Regions from separate parts of the Actinosynnema sp. NPDC023794 genome, predicted to be linked through region 1. Evidence: riboswitches for the same ligand, from Rfam matches in the RefSeq annotation. Region 1 holds a riboswitch; each other region holds the start of a gene.
What was found. A riboswitch is a leader RNA that binds a small molecule or an ion and turns the genes downstream of it on or off. The one in region 1 is predicted to bind S-adenosylmethionine.
Positions count from the first base shown of each region.

Region 2: linked by a shared signal. The riboswitch ahead of AB0H12_RS08570 (methionine ABC transporter ATP-binding protein) and the one ahead of AB0H12_RS06950 (aminotransferase class V-fold PLP-dependent enzyme) in region 1 are both predicted to bind S-adenosylmethionine.
Region 3: linked by a shared signal. The riboswitch ahead of thrC (threonine synthase) and the one ahead of AB0H12_RS06950 (aminotransferase class V-fold PLP-dependent enzyme) in region 1 are both predicted to bind S-adenosylmethionine.

Region 1 covers NZ_JBFAFR010000002.1:497,141-502,888, forward strand. Annotated here, with positions in the region: gene AB0H12_RS06930 (SRPBCC family protein) at 1-451, opposite strand, end outside; gene AB0H12_RS06935 (TetR/AcrR family transcriptional regulator) at 510-1,058, shown strand; gene AB0H12_RS06940 (DUF167 domain-containing protein) at 1,051-1,332, shown strand; gene AB0H12_RS06945 (potassium/proton antiporter) at 1,678-3,159, shown strand; SAM riboswitch class IV at 3,278-3,392, shown strand; gene AB0H12_RS06950 (aminotransferase class V-fold PLP-dependent enzyme) at 3,433-4,752, shown strand; gene lspA (signal peptidase II) at 4,776-5,360, shown strand; gene AB0H12_RS06960 (RluA family pseudouridine synthase) at 5,434-5,748, shown strand, end outside.
Region 2 covers NZ_JBFAFR010000003.1:21,466-27,213, reverse strand. Annotated here, with positions in the region: gene AB0H12_RS08585 (TatD family hydrolase) at 1-388, shown strand, start outside; gene AB0H12_RS08580 (resuscitation-promoting factor) at 668-2,101, shown strand; gene rsmA (16S rRNA (adenine(1518)-N(6)/adenine(1519)-N(6))-dimethyltransferase RsmA) at 2,112-2,990, shown strand; SAM riboswitch class I at 3,077-3,169, shown strand; gene AB0H12_RS08570 (methionine ABC transporter ATP-binding protein) at 3,372-4,382, shown strand; gene AB0H12_RS08565 (methionine ABC transporter permease) at 4,379-5,062, shown strand; gene AB0H12_RS08560 (MetQ/NlpA family ABC transporter substrate-binding protein) at 5,091-5,748, shown strand, end outside.
Region 3 covers NZ_JBFAFR010000024.1:73,101-78,848, reverse strand. Annotated here, with positions in the region: gene AB0H12_RS33600 (glycoside hydrolase family 3 N-terminal domain-containing protein) at 1-551, shown strand, start outside; gene rpsT (30S ribosomal protein S20) at 680-940, shown strand; gene holA (DNA polymerase III subunit delta) at 1,245-2,228, opposite strand; SAM riboswitch class I at 2,326-2,441, shown strand; gene thrC (threonine synthase) at 2,453-3,715, shown strand; gene AB0H12_RS33580 (hypothetical protein) at 3,884-4,141, opposite strand; gene AB0H12_RS33575 (DNA internalization-related competence protein ComEC/Rec2) at 4,176-5,748, opposite strand, start outside.

The DNA.
Region 1 (5,748 bases):
GCCGGGCCGCCCTCTTCCCGACCACGCGCAGCAACCGGACCCAGGCCGACCACTCGGCCGGCCGCACGGGCGGGTGGCCGGCGGCGCGGGCCGCGTCGTCGAACAGGTCCTCGATGAGGGCGTCGTGCAACCACCGCACGGCCAGCGGCCAGGCCAGCCGCATCAGGCCGCGCGGCCGACCGATGAGAGTGTGCCGCAACCCGCCCGGGACCGCTTCCAGGACGTGCGCGCCGATCAGGCCGATGCGCGGGTCGAAGGTGAACTCGGCGCGCTGACCGGGCACGTAGGCGGTGCAGCGGTAGCGCACGAAGGCGTGCCCGCCGTCCGCGCCGACGCCGAGCGGCCGGTCCAGCACCAGGGGCGGCCACCGGTCGGACGGCCACAGCTCGACGACCCGGTCGACCAGCCCCGCGCTGTCGGGGAACAACCGGGTGTGCACGTTCTCGATCATCACGACACCACCTCCGTACGGAACCGTATGGTCCGTCCATACGGTAGCGTACGGAGTCATGGCACGGCGGACGCGCGACGACTGGACCCGGGTGGCCCTGCAAGCGCTGGTCGAGGGTGGGGTCGCGGCCGTGGCGGTGGAACCGCTCGCGGCGCGCATGGGCGCGACCAAGGGCAGCGCCTACTGGCACTTCCCCAACCGGGAAGCCCTGCTCAAGGCCACCCTCGAACGCTGGGAACGCGCGCACACCGAGGCCGTGATCGAGCTCGTGGAGTCGGTGTCGGAGCCGTTGGAGAGGCTGCGGCTGCTGTTCTCCACCGTGCTGGAGGACGTCGAGCACAGCGCGGTCGAGCTGGCCATGCTCGCGGCCAAGGACGACCCGGCGGTGGCGCCGGTGCTCGGCCGCGTCACGGAGCGCCGCATCGGCTACATGGAGGAGCTGTTCGTCGGGCTGGGCTTCGCCGCCGACGTCGCGCGCCGGCGGGCCGTGCTCGCCTACTCGGTCTACCTGGGGCAGGCCCAGCTGCTGTCGTCCACCCCGCACCTGGTCACGGCGCGGCGGGCGTTGCTGGAGGAGACGCTGACGCTGGTGCTGTGCCGTGGCTGACGCGTTCCGGTTCGCGATCAGGGTCAAGCCGGGCGCGAAGCGCGAGGCCGTCGGCGGCCGGTGGGGTGACGGCGCCCTGGTCGTCGCGGTCGCCGCACCCGCCGTGGAGGGCAAGGCGAACGAGGCCGTCCGCAAGGCGCTGGCCAAGGCGTTCGGCGTGCGCAAGCAGGACGTCGAGGTGGTCGCCGGCGAGCGCGGCCGGGACAAGGTCGTGCGGGTCGACCCCGCCCCGGCCGCTGCCGCCGAGGTGCTGGCGCGGCTGCTGGACGGCTAGGCCGCCGGCGTCCGCAGGGCGTGCGCGAGGGCGTCGGGCCCAGCGCGGTCGGACCGCCCGTCCACGCTCGGCGGCTCTGCGCCCGGTGGCCGGGCCGGCGCCGGAGCGGAGGAGCGCGCCGGTGGTGACCAGCGCGATGGAGATCGTTCGCAGCCGCACCGTGACTCCAGCAGGGAGGGGGAGGTGACGGGGCGGCGGACCCCGTCGTCAACACGCGCAGGTTCTGCGTGGTTCGCGCCGGCGACGCTCGGCTGGTGACGCTGCGTGCGGTGCCGGATTCGTCCATTTCGGTATCACCAGGGAGAATGACCCTGTCGGGTGACGGAGCGGCGGCGTGGAGGTCGAGTGGGCGATGTGACGGGCTACTTGGGCATAGCCGCCGCGGTCCTGCTGCTCTCCGTCATCGCGGTCAGGGTGTCGATCCGGCTCGGTCTGCCGTCCCTCCTGCTCTACCTCGGCATCGGGGTGCTGCTCGGCGAAGCCGTGGTGGGCATCCAGTTCGAGGACGCCGACCTGACCCGCTCGCTCGGCACGGTCGCGCTGGTGCTGATCCTCACCGAGGGCGGTCTCACCACCCGGTGGAGCGCGGTGAAGCCCGCGCTCGGACTCGGCATCGCGCTGTCGACGGTCGCCGTCGGCGTGAGCATCGCGGTCACCGGGTTCGCGCTGCACTTCCTGCTGGACATGGACTGGCGCACGGCACTGCTGTGGGGCGCGGTGCTGTCGTCGACCGACGCCGCGGCGGTGTTCAGCGTGTTGCGCGGGGTGGGCGTCGGCAAGCGGCTCATCGGCGCGCTGGAGCTGGAGTCCGGCATCAACGACGCGCCGGTCTACATCGCCGTCGTGCTGCTCGCCTCGCCCGACCCGATCACGTGGACCGCGCCGCTGCTGATGGCCTACGAGCTGGTCGCGGGCGCGGTGATCGGGATCGTGCTCGGCTGGGTCGGCGGGACCGGGCTGCGCCGGGCCGCGCTGCCCGCCACCGGCCTGTACCCGCTGGCCACGGTCGCGGTGTGCCTGCTCGCCTACACCGTCGGCGACCTCGCGCACGCGTCCGGCTTCCTGGCCGTCTACATCGCCGCCCTCGTGCTCGGCAACGCCCGCCTGCCGCACCGGGCGGACACCCTGTCGTTCGCCGAGGGGCTGGGCTGGATCGCGCAGATCGGGCTGTTCGTCCTGCTCGGCCTGTACGCCTCGCCCGGCCGGCTGCTCGACGCGCTGGTGCCCGCGCTGGTGGCGGGCGCGGTGCTGGTGCTGCTGGCCCGGCCGCTGTCGGTGCTGTGCGCGGCGCTGCCGTTCCGCGTGCCGTGGCGGGAACAGGTGTTCGTCTCGTGGTCCGGGTTGCGCGGCGCCGTGCCGATCGTGTTCGCCCTGATCCCGCTGATCCAGGGCGTGGGTGGGGCGCAGCAGCTCGTGGACGCGGTGTTCGTGCTGGTCGTGGTGCTGACCGTGGTGCAGGGCACGACCCTGCCGTGGCTGGCCAAGTGGCTGGGGCTGGTCAAGTCCGGCGAGGCGCACGAGGTGCAGGTCGACTCGTCGGCGCTGGACGACCTCGGCGCGGAGCTGCTCCAGGTCCGCATCCAGCCCGGCTCCAAGCTGCACGGCGTGTACCTGTCCGAGCTGCGGCTGCCGCCGGGCTCGTCGGTGAGCCTCGTGGTGCGGGACGCGAACGGCTTCACGCCGCAGCCGACGACTCGCTTGCAGGAGCACGACCAGCTGCTGGTGGTGTGCACCGAGGCCATGCGCACGGCGACCGAGCACCGCATCCGCGCCGTCGACCGGGCGGGTCGGTTCGCGCGCTGGAAGGGCGACGTCGGCCTGCCGTGAAGTGTCCGGATGGGACGTCCGGCCGTGACGCGCCCGAGGTGCGACACCCCGCCGTGGCGCTCCCAGGATGTGAACGCCCCTCGACGGGGACGCGCGGGCTGGGTTAACTTCGAGGCGAGGTCATGAGTGCCAGCGCTAAGCCCAGGCTTGCTGGCCGGCAACCCTCCTACCGCGGTGGGGTGCCCCTGGTGAGGACCTGGCCTGGCGCGCAGGGCGCCCGGCAAGCGCGGGCTCCCTCTCCGGCGGGGTGTCCCCGGACCCCCGGAGGGCGTCATGACGATCGCAGTTCCCCTCACCACCACCGCCGCGCTGCCCCGTGTCGTCGGCGCGTCGCTGCGCGTGCCGTTGGTCACCGGTGAACGCGTCGAGTACGCCAACCTCGACCACGCGGCCAGCGCGCCGTGCCTGGAGCAGGTCCGCGACGCCGTGGACGAGGTGCTGCCCTGGTACGCCAGCGTGCACCGGGGCGCGGGCTTCGCCTCGCAGGTCAGCACCAAGGTCTACGAGCAGGCCCGCTCGTCGGTCCGGCGGTTCCTCAACGCCCGCGACAGCGACGCCGTCGTGTTCGCCCGCAACACCACCGACGCGCTGAACCTGCTGGCCAGGAGCCTGCCCAGGCACACCGCCGTGATCCTGTTCGACACCGAGCACCACGCCGCGCTGCTGCCCTGGCGCGGCCCGAACGTGCGCCGCCTGCGCACGCCCGACTCGCCCGCGCGGGCCGTGCTGGAGCTGGACCGGGCGCTGCGCGAGGCGCCGGTCGGCCCGCGGCTGGTCGTGGTGACGGGCGCGTCCAACGTGACCGGCGAGATCTGGCCGGTGGCCGAGCTGTCCCGGGTGGCCCGCAGGCACGGCGCCCGGATCGCCCTGGACGCCGCCCAGCTCGCGCCGCACCGGCCGGTGGACGTGCGTGCGCTGGACGTCGACTACACCGTGCTGTCGGGGCACAAGGTCTACGCGCCGTTCGGCGCGGGTGTGCTGGTCGGCCGGTCGGACTGGTTGCAGGCCGCCGACCCGTACCTGGTGGGCGGCGGTGCGACGGCCCACGTCACCGACCACGGCGACCGGCTGGGCGTGGCCTGGTCGGCGGTGCCCGAGCGGCACGAGGCGGGCACGCCGAACGTGGTCGGCGTGCACGCGCTCGCCGTGGCGTGCGACGTGCTGGGCAGGCACTGGGCGCAGACCACCGAGCACGAGCGCGTGCTGCTGGCGCGGCTGCGCGCGGGCCTGGAGACCGTTCCCGGTGTGCACGAGCTGACGCTGTTCGGCTCGGGCCAGGACCGGGTGGGTGTGGTGAGCTTCACCGTCGGCGGCCAGGACGCCGGCTACCTGGCCGCCGCGCTGTCCGCCGAGCACGGCATCGGCGTGCGTGACGGCGCGTTCTGCGCGCACGTGGCCGTGCACCGGCTCGCCCACGGCGAACGTGCGCTGCGTGCGTCGATCGGGCTGGGCACCACCGAGGAGCACGTGGACCGGTTCGTGGCCGCGTTGCGCGCGCTCGTGGTCGAGGGCTCGCGGTGGGAGTACGAGGTCCGGGACGGCCGTTGGGCGCCGCTGGACGACCAGCGCGCGCTCCCGCCGTTCCTGCGTTGACCCCGATACTGGACAATGGCCCGGTGAGCACCGATCCCAACACCGAGCCGGACACGCCGGACCAGCCGGACGCACCGCTGCCGAAGCGACGGGTCCTGCTGCTGGCCGTCATCGCGCCGCTCGTGTTGGCGCTCGACCTGGTCACCAAGATCATCGCGGTGGAGAACCTGGAGGGGCGCGAGCCGATCGAGCTGCTCGGCGGCCTGCTCTACCTGCCGCTGATCCGCAACACCGGCGCCGCGTTCGGCCTGGCCGAGGGCTGGACGGTGATCCTCGCCCTGATCGCGTCCGGCGTGGTCGTGTTCATCCTGTGGATCGCGCGCCGGCTGCGGTCGGTCGGCTGGGCCATCGGCCTCGGCCTGGTCCTGGGCGGCGCGATGGGCAACCTGGTCGACCGGATCTTCCGCGGCCCCGGCCCGCTGCGCGGCGGCGTGGTCGACTTCATCTCGGTGCTCGACCCGTGGGGCAACTTCTTCCCCGTGTTCAACCTGGCCGACTCCGCGATCTGCGTGGGCGGTGGCGTGATCGTGCTGATGGCGTTGCTCCAGCGCGATTACGACGGCACCCGCGTGGAGAAGAAGTCCAGCGAGAAGAAGGCGGGCGCATGAGCGAGTTCGCGAGCGGATCACCCAACGCGGTCGACCCAGCCCTGACCGCACCGAGCGCCGGCGAGGTGTGGGCATGAGCGGCGATTACCGGTCGCTTCCCGTTCCGGACGGTTTGGACGGGATGAGGGTCGACGCCGGTCTGGCCAAGCTGCTCGGCCTGTCCCGGACCGTGGTGGCGGCGTTGACCGAATCAGGTGACGTCGTGCTCGACGGGCAGCCGGCCGGCAAGTCGGACCGCCTGGTCGCGGGCTCCGTGCTGGAGGTCACCCTCCCCGAGCCCGAACGCCCGGTGCAGGTGCAGGCCGTGCCCGTGGAGGGGCTGGTGATCCTGCACGAGGACGACGACGTGATCGTGGTCGACAAGCCGGTCGGCGTGGCCGTGCACCCC
Region 2 (5,748 bases), on a different contig from region 1:
CGCGCACGACGACATCCTCGCGGTGCTCGACGCCGAGGGCGCGCCGTCCACTGTGGTCTTCCACTGCTTCTCCGGCGACCTCTCCTTCGCGCGCGCGTGCGTGGAGCGCGGGTTCGTGCTCTCGTTCGCGGGCACCACGACGTTCCGCAACGCCCACGCGTTGCGGGAAGCCGCACTGTGGGTGCCGGAGGACCACGTGCTCGTCGAGACGGACGCGCCGTTCCTCACGCCCCACCCGTACCGAGGTCGCCCGAACGAGCCGTATTGCGCGAACTACACGCTCCGGGACCTGGCGACGCTGCGTGAGACCGACCTCGGTGAGTTGGCCACGAAGATCACCCGAAACGCCGAACGCGTCTTCGGTCTTCGTGACGCGGTGAAGTCGTAGTCCTCCTTACGACGAATGGCGGACAGACTTGCTCCCCTGACGGAGTGACTGAACTCACAAGGGTTGTCGGGGTGTTGGCACAACCCCCGTGAACCCGTTACGGTCCCGTGACCGTGCCCCGAGTCGTGATTCGGGGCGCACCCGCAGTCGGGGCGGGTCACGTTGACACCAGAAGCGAGAAGCCGAACACGCACGGGAGTTGCCGGAGATCACCAGCTGACCACCGACATCGACCGTGCGCGTCGCCGGACTTCGCGCCTTCAGGAGGTATGGCACCCCGTGAACTCGTTCAACGAGGACACCGACTGGTTTACGCCCGTGCAGTCGACACCCGCGACCGGTGTCGACGTCCTGGACAGACCCGGGCCGCCGTCCGAATGGGACACCGCGGTGTTCACCATCACCCCGGACGACGTCCTGGACGTGCTGGGACCGGACGCCGACGCGCTGCTGGAGAGCGCGAACGTCGACGTCGACGAGCTGATCCGGCTGATCAACGCCGAGACCACGCTCCTGCCGCCGATCATCATCCCCGACGAGGTCTCCCAGGACCGGGTCGCGGGCAGCCTGGCCGCAGAGCGGCCGAGCGCCCCGCCCGCCGCGCTGGTCGAAGCCGCGGGGAAGTGGAAGCGGCGCTTCCTGAAGGCCGCGGTGCTCACCGTGCTGGTCACCATCTCCGGCGGCGGCGCCACCGCGATCGCGATGGACAAGTCCGTCACGGTCGACGTCGACGGCGAAGCCACCACCGTCCGCACGTACGAGTCGACCGTGGGCGAGATCCTCGCCGACGAGGGCATCGTGATCGGCGAGCACGACGCGCTGAGCCCGTCACCCCAGGCGAAGGTGAGCGACGGCGGCAAGATCTCGCTGGACCGCGGCCGGCTGGTGAAGATGACGGTCGACGGCGAGCAGCGCGAGGGCTGGGTCCGCTCGGTCACCGTGGACGAGGCCCTGGACCAGTTGCAGGTGAACGACGAGGGCGCTTGGCTCTCCCACGACCGCAACATGGACGTCCCGCTCAACGGCCTCGCGCTCGAGGTCAAGAGCCTCAAGACCATCACGCTCTACGACGGCGGCAACGCGCCGCGGCAGATCCAGACCACGGCCGTGACCGTCGACGAGCTCCTGAAGAACGAGAACCTCTCGCTCGGCCCCGAGGACAAGCTCGAGACGGCGATCGACTTGCGCGTCACCAACGGCGCCGAGGTCCACATCACGCGCACCGGCGTGTCGGTGATCAACGCGACGGAGGCCATCCAGCCTCCCGTCGAGGAGGTCAAGGACGACACGATGATGAAGGGCCAGAAAGAGGTCCTGGACCCGGGCGAGGCCGGCGAGCAGATCGTCACCTACCGCGTCACGGTGAAGAACGGCGCCGAGATCGGCCGCGAGAAGCTGGGCGCGAAGGTCACCAAGGAGCCGAAGGCGAAGAAGGTCAAGGTCGGCACCAAGCTCCCGCCCGACGGCGCGGTCTGGGACGCGCTGGCGCAGTGCGAGGCGACCGGCAACTGGGCCATCAACACCGGCAACGGCTACTACGGCGGCCTGCAGTTCAACAAGGGCACCTGGGACGCCTACGGCGGCAGCCAGTTCGCCGCGTACCCCCACCAGGCGACCCGCGAGCAGCAGATCGCCATCGCCACCAAGCTCCGCGACGCGCGCGGCGGCTACTCGGCGTGGCCCCACTGCCAGCAGAAGCTCGGCTTGCCGTAAGAATGCGCGGGTGACTGAGGATTCGACGACGGCCGGGTCGGGGAGCCAGCTCCTCGGTCCGGCCGACGTCCGTCGGCTGGCCGCCGAGCTGGACATCCGCCCCACGAAGAAGCTGGGGCAGAACTTCGTGCACGACCCGAACACGGTGCGGCGCATCGTGTCGGCGGCCGACCTGCGCCCCGACGACGTGGTGCTCGAAGTGGGGCCCGGCCTCGGCTCGCTGACGTTGGCGTTGCTGCCCTCCTGCCGCGCGCTGGTGGCCGTGGAGATCGACGGGGTCCTGGCGGACCGCCTGCCCGTCACGGTGGCCGAGCGGGCGCCTCAGCTGGCCGACCGGCTGTCCGTCGTGCACGCGGACGCGATGCGCGTCACCCCGGACCAGCTCCCGGTCGAGCCGACCGCCCTGGTGGCGAACCTGCCGTACAACGTGGCCGTGCCCGTGGTGCTGCACCTGCTGGCCGTGCTGCCGTCGTTGCGCACGGGCCTGGTGATGGTGCAGTCGGAGGTGGCCGACCGGATGGCCGCCGGTCCCGGCAGCAAGGTCTACGGCGTGCCCAGCGTGAAGCTCGCCTGGTACGCCGACGCCCGGCGGGCCGGTCCCGTGCCGCGCTCGGTGTTCTGGCCCGTGCCGAACGTGGACTCGGCGCTGGTCGCGTTCGACCGGCACGAGCAGCTGTCCACTGTGGACCCGAAACGGCTGTTCGCCTTGGTGGACGCGGCCTTCGCGCAACGTCGCAAGATGCTCCGGGGCGCGCTGTCGGGCTGGGCGGGCTCAGCGGCCGAGGCGCAGCGGCTGCTCGTCGCGGCGGGCGTCGACCCCTCCGTGCGCGGCGAACAACTGGCCGTCGGCGACTTCATCCGGATAGCCGAGGCCGCGTCCGCTCGGTAGTCGTTGATCTTTCGGCCGAAAGTGTGATTTGCCGGACGATCCTGCTTCAGGCTTGCGTCAGCCGGGCCTGGTCAGGTCTACTCGTGGTGCCATCCCGAGCGGCCGAGAGACCTGGCTCCACGACGCCGCAGCAACCACCCCTCCACGGGGGCAGGTGCTTCCGCCAGGAACGATGGAGGAATCACGTGCCCAGGATGCGAATGCTCACCCGCCGGCGGGTAGTCGACCACGGCCGCCGCACGTCGTCCGCCTGTCGCAGCCGCTGAGCAGCCGCAGGCGCCTCGAACCCCCGCGTCCTTCATCCAGGACACCTTTCTGAGCTGAGCCGTCGGTCACGCGCGCCATGAGCGTGCGCTGCCGCATGCCGTCGTGGAGCGAAACGTGATCACTGTCGAGAACCTCACCAAGACCTTCCCCGGGAGTACCGGGCAGGTTCGCGCGCTGAACGGCGTGAACCTGGACGTCGCCGCGGGCACCGTGCTCGGCGTCGTCGGCCCCAGCGGGGCGGGCAAGTCCACCCTGGCCCGGTGCGTCGCGCTCCTGGAGCGGCCCGACAGCGGCGCGATCCGCGTCGACGGCACCGACCTCGTCTCCCTCGACGGCACCGCGCTGCGCGCCGCCCGCCGGCAGATCGGCGTGGTGCCGCAAGGGGATTCCCTGCTGCGCCAGCGCACCGCCGCGGGCAACGTCGCGCTGCCCCTGGAGGCCGCGGGCGTGGCCGGGCCGCAGCGCCGCACCCGCGTCGCCGAACTGCTCGACCTCGTCGGCCTGACCGACAAGGCGGGCTCGTACCCCGACCAGCTCTCCGGCGGCCAGCGCCAGCGGATCGCGGTCGCGCGGGCGCTCGCCGCGTCGCCGTCCGTGCTGCTGGCCGACGAGCCGACGTCCGCGCTCGACCCCGAGACGACCGGCTCCGTGCTCGCCGTGCTCGACCGGGCGCGCGCCGAGCTCGGTGTGACGGTGCTCGTGGTCACGCACGACATGGGCGTCGTCCGGAAGATCTGCGACGACGTCGCGGTGCTGGAGGACGGCCGCGTGGTGGAGCACGGCAAGGTGCTCGACCTGGTGTCGGACGCCGCGAGCCGCACGGCCGCGTCGCTGCTGCCGGGCGTGGACCAGAACCCGGCGCTGGAGGGCTCGTTCGACCGGGTCGCGGACGTCGTGCTGATCGGCTTCGCCGCCGTGGGCGCGCTGCTGCCCGAGGCCACCAGCCGGTTCGGCGTGGAGCTGAACCTGCTCGGCGGCGGCCTGACCAGGCTCGGCGAGACCCCGGTGGCGCGGTTCCGGGTCGGCCTCAAGGGCGAGCGCGCCGACTCGGCGCTGGAGTGGATCTCGGAAGCGGGCGGCGCGGTGCGACGGACCCTGTCGGGTCCGCAGGGAGTAGCTGCGTGAGGTCTGCGACACCCTGGTCCATCGTGTTCGACGACCTGCTGGTCGCCACCGGCGAGACGTTGTACATGGTGGTCGTCTCCACCCTGATCGCTGTTCTGCTCGGCGCGCCCGTCGGCATCTGGCTTCAGCTCACCGCACCCGGTGGGCTGAAGCCCCGGCCGGTGCTGCACAAGGTGCTCGGGTTCGTCGTCGACCTCGGCCGTTCCATGCCGTTCCTGGTCCTGCTGGTGGTGCTCACCTCGCTGACCAGGCTGCTCCTGGGCAGCACCATCGGGCCGACGGCGGCCATCGTGCCGCTCGCCGTGGGCGCGATCCCGTTCGTCGGCAGGCTGGTCCAGAACGTGCTGGCCGAGGTGCACGTGTCGGTGGTCGAGGCCGCCGTCACCACCGGGTCGTCCACGCTGCGGATCGTGCGCAGCGTGCTGCTCCGCGAGTCGTTGCCCGCGCTGGTCAACGCCATCGGCGTGACCGCGATCGCGCTGCTGGGCTACTCGGCGATGGCCGGCGTGGTCGGCGGCGGCGGGCTCGGCGACCTCGCCGTGCGCATGGGTTACCAGCGGTTCAACGACCGCTACCTGTGGAGCACGGTCGTCGTGCTGGCGGTCATCGCCACCGCGATCCAGTTCACCACCAACCGCGTGGCCCGCGGCGTCGACCGCCGCCGCACCGCGTCCGTCTGATCGTTCTCATCCTCACCTAAGGAATGACATGCGTATTCGTGCTGCCCTGCTGGCCGTGCTGCTGACCGCAGTGGGCTGCGGTAGTGGCGACACCGGCGCCGCGTCGGACCCGAACGCGCCGCTGAAGGTCGGCGTGAGCCCGGTGCCGCACGCCCAGGTGCTGCGGTACGTGGCGGACAACCTGGCCGCGGCGAAGGGCCTGAAGATCGAGGTCGTGGAGTTCACCGACTACGTGCAGCCGAACACGGCCCTGGTGGACGGGTCGCTGGACGCGAACTACTTCCAGACCGTGCCGTACCTGGACACGTTCAAGGCGGAGAGCGGCGCGTCGCTGGAGTGGATCGGGCCGGTCCACCTCGAGCCGCTCGGCGTGTACTCGAAGAAGCACAAGTCGCTGGCCGACCTGCCGTCCGGCGCTCGGGTGGCCGTGGCGAACGACGCGACGAACGAGGCACGCGGCCTGAAGCTGCTGCAGGACAACGGGCTGATCAAGATCACGCCGGGCGCGGAGAAGACGGCGACCATCCGGGACATCGCGGAGAACCCGCGCGGGCTGGAGTTCGTCGAGCTGGAGGCCGCGCAGCTGCCGCGTTCGCTGGACGACACCGACGCGTCCGTGGTGAACGGCAACTACGCCATCGACGCCGGCCTGAAGCCCGCCTCCGACGCGTTGGCGCTGGAGAAGG
Region 3 (5,748 bases), on a different contig from region 1:
GCTGGCTGCCCGGTTCCGAGGGCGGCAGCGCGATCGCCGACGTGCTGTTCGGGGCGGTGAACCCGAGCGGCAGGCTGCCGGTGTCGTGGCCGAAGACGGTCGGCGACCAGCCGTTCTCGTACGACCAGGTGCGCGGCGCGAACACCGCGCCCAGCTCCGCGTACGACCCGGCGTTCGCGTTCGGGCACGGCCTGTCGTACACGACGTTCACCACGTCCGCGCCGAAGTTGGGTTCGACGGAGGTGCGGCGGGACGGCCAGGTGAAGGTGTCGGTGACCGTGGCCAACACCGGTGCGCGTGACGGCACGGTCGTCGTGCCGGTGTACGTGCACCAGCCCGTGAGCAAGGTGCTCACGCCGCCGCAGCGCCTGGTCGGCTTCACGCGGGTGGCGTTGAAGGCCGGTGAGCAGCGGGCGGTCGAGGTGACCTTCGACGTGCGGCGGCTCGCGGTGACGGCGGGCGACATGGACGGCTCGGGCAAGCCCGAGGTCGCCAGGGGCGGCTACGAGGTCGTGGTCGGCGACGGGAGGGCTCGATTCACGGTGCGGTGAGCTGCCCTGATAACCTTCTCGGTCGTACCCGCGCGGCATTCCGCTGTGGAGGAAAACCGCCCCCTCGTGGGGCGGAGCCGGTGACAAGCGCGGTGCGACTCCGAGACCGAGGAAAAGGTGGCTTTCGCGTGGCGAACATCAAGTCCCAGATGAAGCGGATCAAGACGAACGAGAAGGCGCGCCTGCGCAACAAGGCCGTCAAGTCGTCCCTCAAGACCGCGATCCGCAAGTTCCGTGAGGCCGCCGAGGCCGGTGACAAGGAGAAGGCTGTCGCGCTGGCGCAGGACGCGTCGCGCAAGCTCGACAAGGCCGTCTCCAAGGGCGTGATCCACGCCAACCAGGCCGCCAACAAGAAGTCGGCGCTGGCGCGGCGCGCCAACCAGATCTGATCTGGTCTTCACGCTGAAGCGCCGCCCACCCCCGCGCGGGGGTGGGCGGCGCTTTTCGTTTGCGCTCTCTCGAACGGCAGGCAACGGCAGCCGGCGACCCAGTAGCCACCAACCCGGCGACCTGGCAGCCGTCGACCTCACAGACACGGGCCTCGCAGCGTCCGCGGCAGCCGCTCACCAGCCGGCACCCCAGCGGCCGGCACCCCAGCGGCCGGCACCCCAGCGGCCGGCAGCCGGCGGCCAACGCCCGCCACCCAGTGCCCGGGCAGTCACGCGGTCACCACCCGCACGACCGGCTCCGCGCTCAGCGGCGGCCGTGGGCGGCGACGATCTTCAGCACCGCGCGCTCCAGGGCGTAGCCCGAGTCGGCGGCGACGCCCTTGACGTCGGCGTTCAGGTCCGCGACCACCGTCATCGCCGACGCGAGCCCTCGGTCCTCCCAGCCACGCGACTGGCCCTGGGCCTTCTTCACCTTCCACGGCGGCATGCCGAGCTCGCCCGCCAGCTTGAACGGGTCGCCCCGGCCCACCGCGGACACCCGCGCGATCGTGCGCACGGCGTCGGCCAGCGCGTCGGCGACCAGCACGTGCGGCACGCCGAGCTGGATCGCCCACCGCAACGCCTCCAGCGCACCAGCCCGGTCACCCATCACGGCCTTCTCCGCGACCGCGAACCCCGTCACCTCGGCCCGGCCGCGGTGGTAGCGGCGGACCGCCTCGGCGTCCACCTTGCCGCCGGTGTCGGCGACGAGCTGCGAGGCCGCCGCCGCCAACTCGCGCAGGTCCGACCCCACCGCCTCGATCAGCGCCGCCACGGCCTCCGGATCGGCCTTGCCGCCGCCCGCCGCGCGGATCTCGTTGCGCACGAACGCTTCCCGGTCCGCCGCCTTGGTGATCTTGGGGCACTCGGTCACCCGGGCACCTGCCTTGCGCAGCGCCGCGGGCAGGTCCTTGGCCGCCTTGCTGCGCCCGCCGCCGCTGTGGACGACCACCACCGTCACCCCGTCCGCCGGGGCCTTGGCGTAGCCGATGACCGCGTCAGCGATCTCCTTGCCGGACTCCTGCGCGGCCTCCAGCGCGACCACCCGCCCTTCGGCGAACAGCGACGGGCTCACCAGTTCCGCCAGTTCAGGCGGGGTGAGATCGGTCACGCGGACGCGGGTCAGGTCGGCCTGCGGATCGGCTTTCCGCGCCGCCGCCAACGCACCGCGCACCGCGCGCTCGACCAGCAACTCCTCCTCGCCGAGGATCAGGTGCACGGCGTCGGGCATGTCAGCGGGCGCACTCACGGGCGCGATCCTCCCACGGGTGGCAGACGTCCGGATGGTGGACGTCTCTGGCTGAGGGTCGGGATCGTGACGTAAGTTGAAGTCCACAACTGAATACCGCTCATCCAGAGGGGCAGAGGGATCGGCCCGAAGAAGCCCCGGCAACCCGTCGCACAGCGTCCGCTGGCGACCACGGTGCCAATTCCGACCCGCGGTGCGCGGGAAAGATGAGGAGATACCTCGCGATGACTGCTGTCAGTGTGCCCTCGGCCACCACCTCCTTCGACCTCGGTCCTGCCCGTGCGCTGTCGTGTCGTGAATGCGGCCACGAGACGCCGCTCGCCGCCGAATACGCCTGTCTCGAGTGTTTCGGGCCGCTGGAAGTGGCCTACGACTTCGGTCGGATCCGTCGCGAGGACATCGAGGCGGGCCCCCGGTCGATCTGGCGCTACCGCGGCCTGCTCCCCGTGCCGACCACCGTCGAGTCGCACCCCAACACCAACCCCGGCGGCACCCGCCTGGTCGAGGCCGACCGCCTCGCCAAGGCCCTCGGCGTGCGCAAGGTGTGGGTGAAGGACGACACCGGCAACCCGACCCACTCGTTCAAGGACCGCGTGGTCGGCGTCGCCCTCGCCGCCGCCCGCGAACTGGGCTTCAAGGTCCTGGCCTGCCCGTCCACCGGCAACCTGGCCAACGCCGTCGCCGCCGCCGCGGCCCGCGCGGGCTGGGAGTCGGTGGTCCTGGTCCCCTCCACGCTGGAGCAGGCGAAGATCCTCATGACCGCCGTCTACGGCGGCAACCTGATCACGGTCGACGGCAACTACGACGACGTGAACCGGCTGGCTCAGGAACTGGCCGCCGAGCACGAGGACTGGGCGTTCGTCAACGTCAACGTCCGCCCCTACTACGCCGAGGGCTCCAAGACGCTCGGGTACGAGGTCGCCGAACAGCTCGGCTGGCGGCTGCCCGACCAGATCGTGGTGCCCATCGCGTCCGGCTCGCAGTTGACCAAGGTCGACAAGGCCTTCCGCGAGCTGGGCGACCTCGACCTGGTCGAGCAGACCCCGTACCGCGTGTTCGGCGCGCAGGCCACCGGCTGCTCCCCCGTCTCGGCCGCCTTCAAGGCGGGCCACGACGTGGTCACCCCGGTTCGCCCGGACACCATCGCCAGGTCGCTGGCGATCGGCGCACCCGCCGACGGCCCCTACGTGCTGGACGCCGTCCGCCGCACCAACGGCGCGATCGAGGACGTCACCGACGAAGAGGTCGTCGAGGGCATCCGCCTCCTGGCCCGGACCGAAGGCATCTTCGCCGAGACCGCCGGCGGCGTCACCGTCGCCACCGCGAAGAAGCTCATCGAGACCGGCCGGCTGGACCCGGACGCCGAGACCGTGCTCCTGATCACCGGCGACGGCCTCAAGACCCTGGACGCCCTCGGCGACCGCGTCGGCCCCCGCGCCAACGTCCCGCCGTCGGCCGAGGCCGTGCTGAAGGCTCTCCAGGACTGACCGGTTCCGCCCGTGCTCGCCCGGGGTCGGACCGTGGTTCCGGCCCCAGGCGGCACGGCGGCGGTCGGTACGGCCCTGGGTGGCACACCGGCGACCCGTGCGGCGGAGGTCGGCTCAGTGCCGGCCAACTCCTTCGCCCTGCCGGCGCTCTCCCGTCGGCTGTCGTGGTCATAGGGCGATCCTGGAGGAGCGGAGCCACCCGGTCCGGGGGAAGGCGGTCAGCTCGGGCAGGACGTGCGGGCCGACCGGTTCGGTGACCACGCGCCAGGCGGTGAGCATCTGTGGCCAGGGTCGTTCCGCCTTCTCCTGGTTGTAGCGCTCGGCGTGCCACTCCTCCGGCGGTATGGCGAGGTCGGCGTCGAACAGGCCGTCGGCGATCAGCCGGTAGGCGGTGTCCGGCGAGGGGACCTGCGCCAGGCGGATCACGCCGGTGGCCGTAGCCCTGGCGACGATTCCGCGCTCACCACTGGGCAGTTCCTCGCACACGTAGTACGTGAACGCCGGCCGGAGCTCGTCGGTCGGCCAGGGTTGCGCGGTGTAGCCGGGCTGCCACAGCGCCCACGCCACGGCCCGGTTGTCGCCCTGCGGCGACCAGCCGGAGTGCAATCGGATCCAGACGTCGTTCCTCATCGTTCTCCCCTTGTCCGTTGTCGGGTTGGCCGCCGCTCCTGCGGGCGACCCGCGGCCCGTCCGGGCCGGCCAGGACGGCGGTGTCGCCGTCCCGGTCCGTGCGAAGCACCAGCGCGCCTCGGCTCGTCAACGCGTCGACCAGCACCCCGCTGGGGTGGCCGTACCGGTTGTCCGCGCCCACGCTCACCAACGCGATCCGCGGCCGGACCGCCGCGAGGAACGCCGGTGACGAGTACCGCGAGCCGTGGTGCGGCACCTTGAGCACGTCGGCCCGCAGGTCCACGTGCCCGCCGAGCAGGTCCGCCTGCCCGGCCAGTTCGATGTCTCCGGTCAGCAACACCCGCCCGGCCGCGGTGGAGGCCCGCAGCACCAGCGACGCGTCGTTGACCGCCGTGTTCGTGTCCGTCCCGCTCGCGGGGTCCGCGCGCGGGCCGAGCACGTCGAGCTCCAGACCCGGCCAGCTCAGCCGCTGCCCGGCGCCCAACTCCACCACGCGGACCCCGGCCGTCCGCGCCCGTTCCCCCACCTCCTCCCACGCCCACTCCGGCTCTCGCGACGGCCCCACCGCCACCGCGCCCACACCCAGCTCAGCCAGCACCGCCGCCAACCCGCCGACGTGGTCGGCGTGCAGGTGGCTGAGCACCACCAGCGGTATGCGCCGCACCCCGAGCCGCCGCAGGCACGACAGCACCGGCACCGGGTCCGGCCCCGTGTCGACCAGCACCGCCCGGTCGCGCTCGGCGGTGGCGAGGACCACCGCGTCGCCCTGGCCCACGTCACAGGCCACGACCGACCAGCCGGGCACCGGCCACCCCGGCGAGACGACGTTCAGCGGCACGACCACCACCACCGCGCCGACGACGGCCGCCACGACCACCGTCCGCACCCGGCGCAGCCTGGTGATCGCGTAGCCGAGAACCAGCACCCCGGCCAGCAGCAGCCCGCCGATCCAGCCGCTGGGCCACCCGACCGCCGCGCCGGGCACGGCCGCCGCGTGCCTGCCGACCATGATCAGCCAGCCCACCGCCGGACCTGCCACCTCGACCACCAGCCGGGCCGTCGGCTCGTGCACCTGCGCCAGCACGGCGGCCAGCACACCGAGCACGGTGGCCGGGGCCACGACCGGCGCGGCCAGGAGGTTCGCGACCACCGCGACCAGGCTCACCTGGCCGGACAGCCCGGCGACCAGCGGCGCGGTGGCCAGGTTCGCCGCCACCGGCACCGCCAACGCCTCGGCGAAGCCCACCGGGACGCCGCGCTCCTTCATCGCGGCGGCCCACCTCGGCGCGAGCAGCACCAGCGCCGCCGTCGCCACCACCGACAGACCGAACCCCGGCTCAGTGGCCAACTCCGGGTCGTAGAACACCAGGACCACCACCGCGGCTGCGAGCGCCGGCAACGCC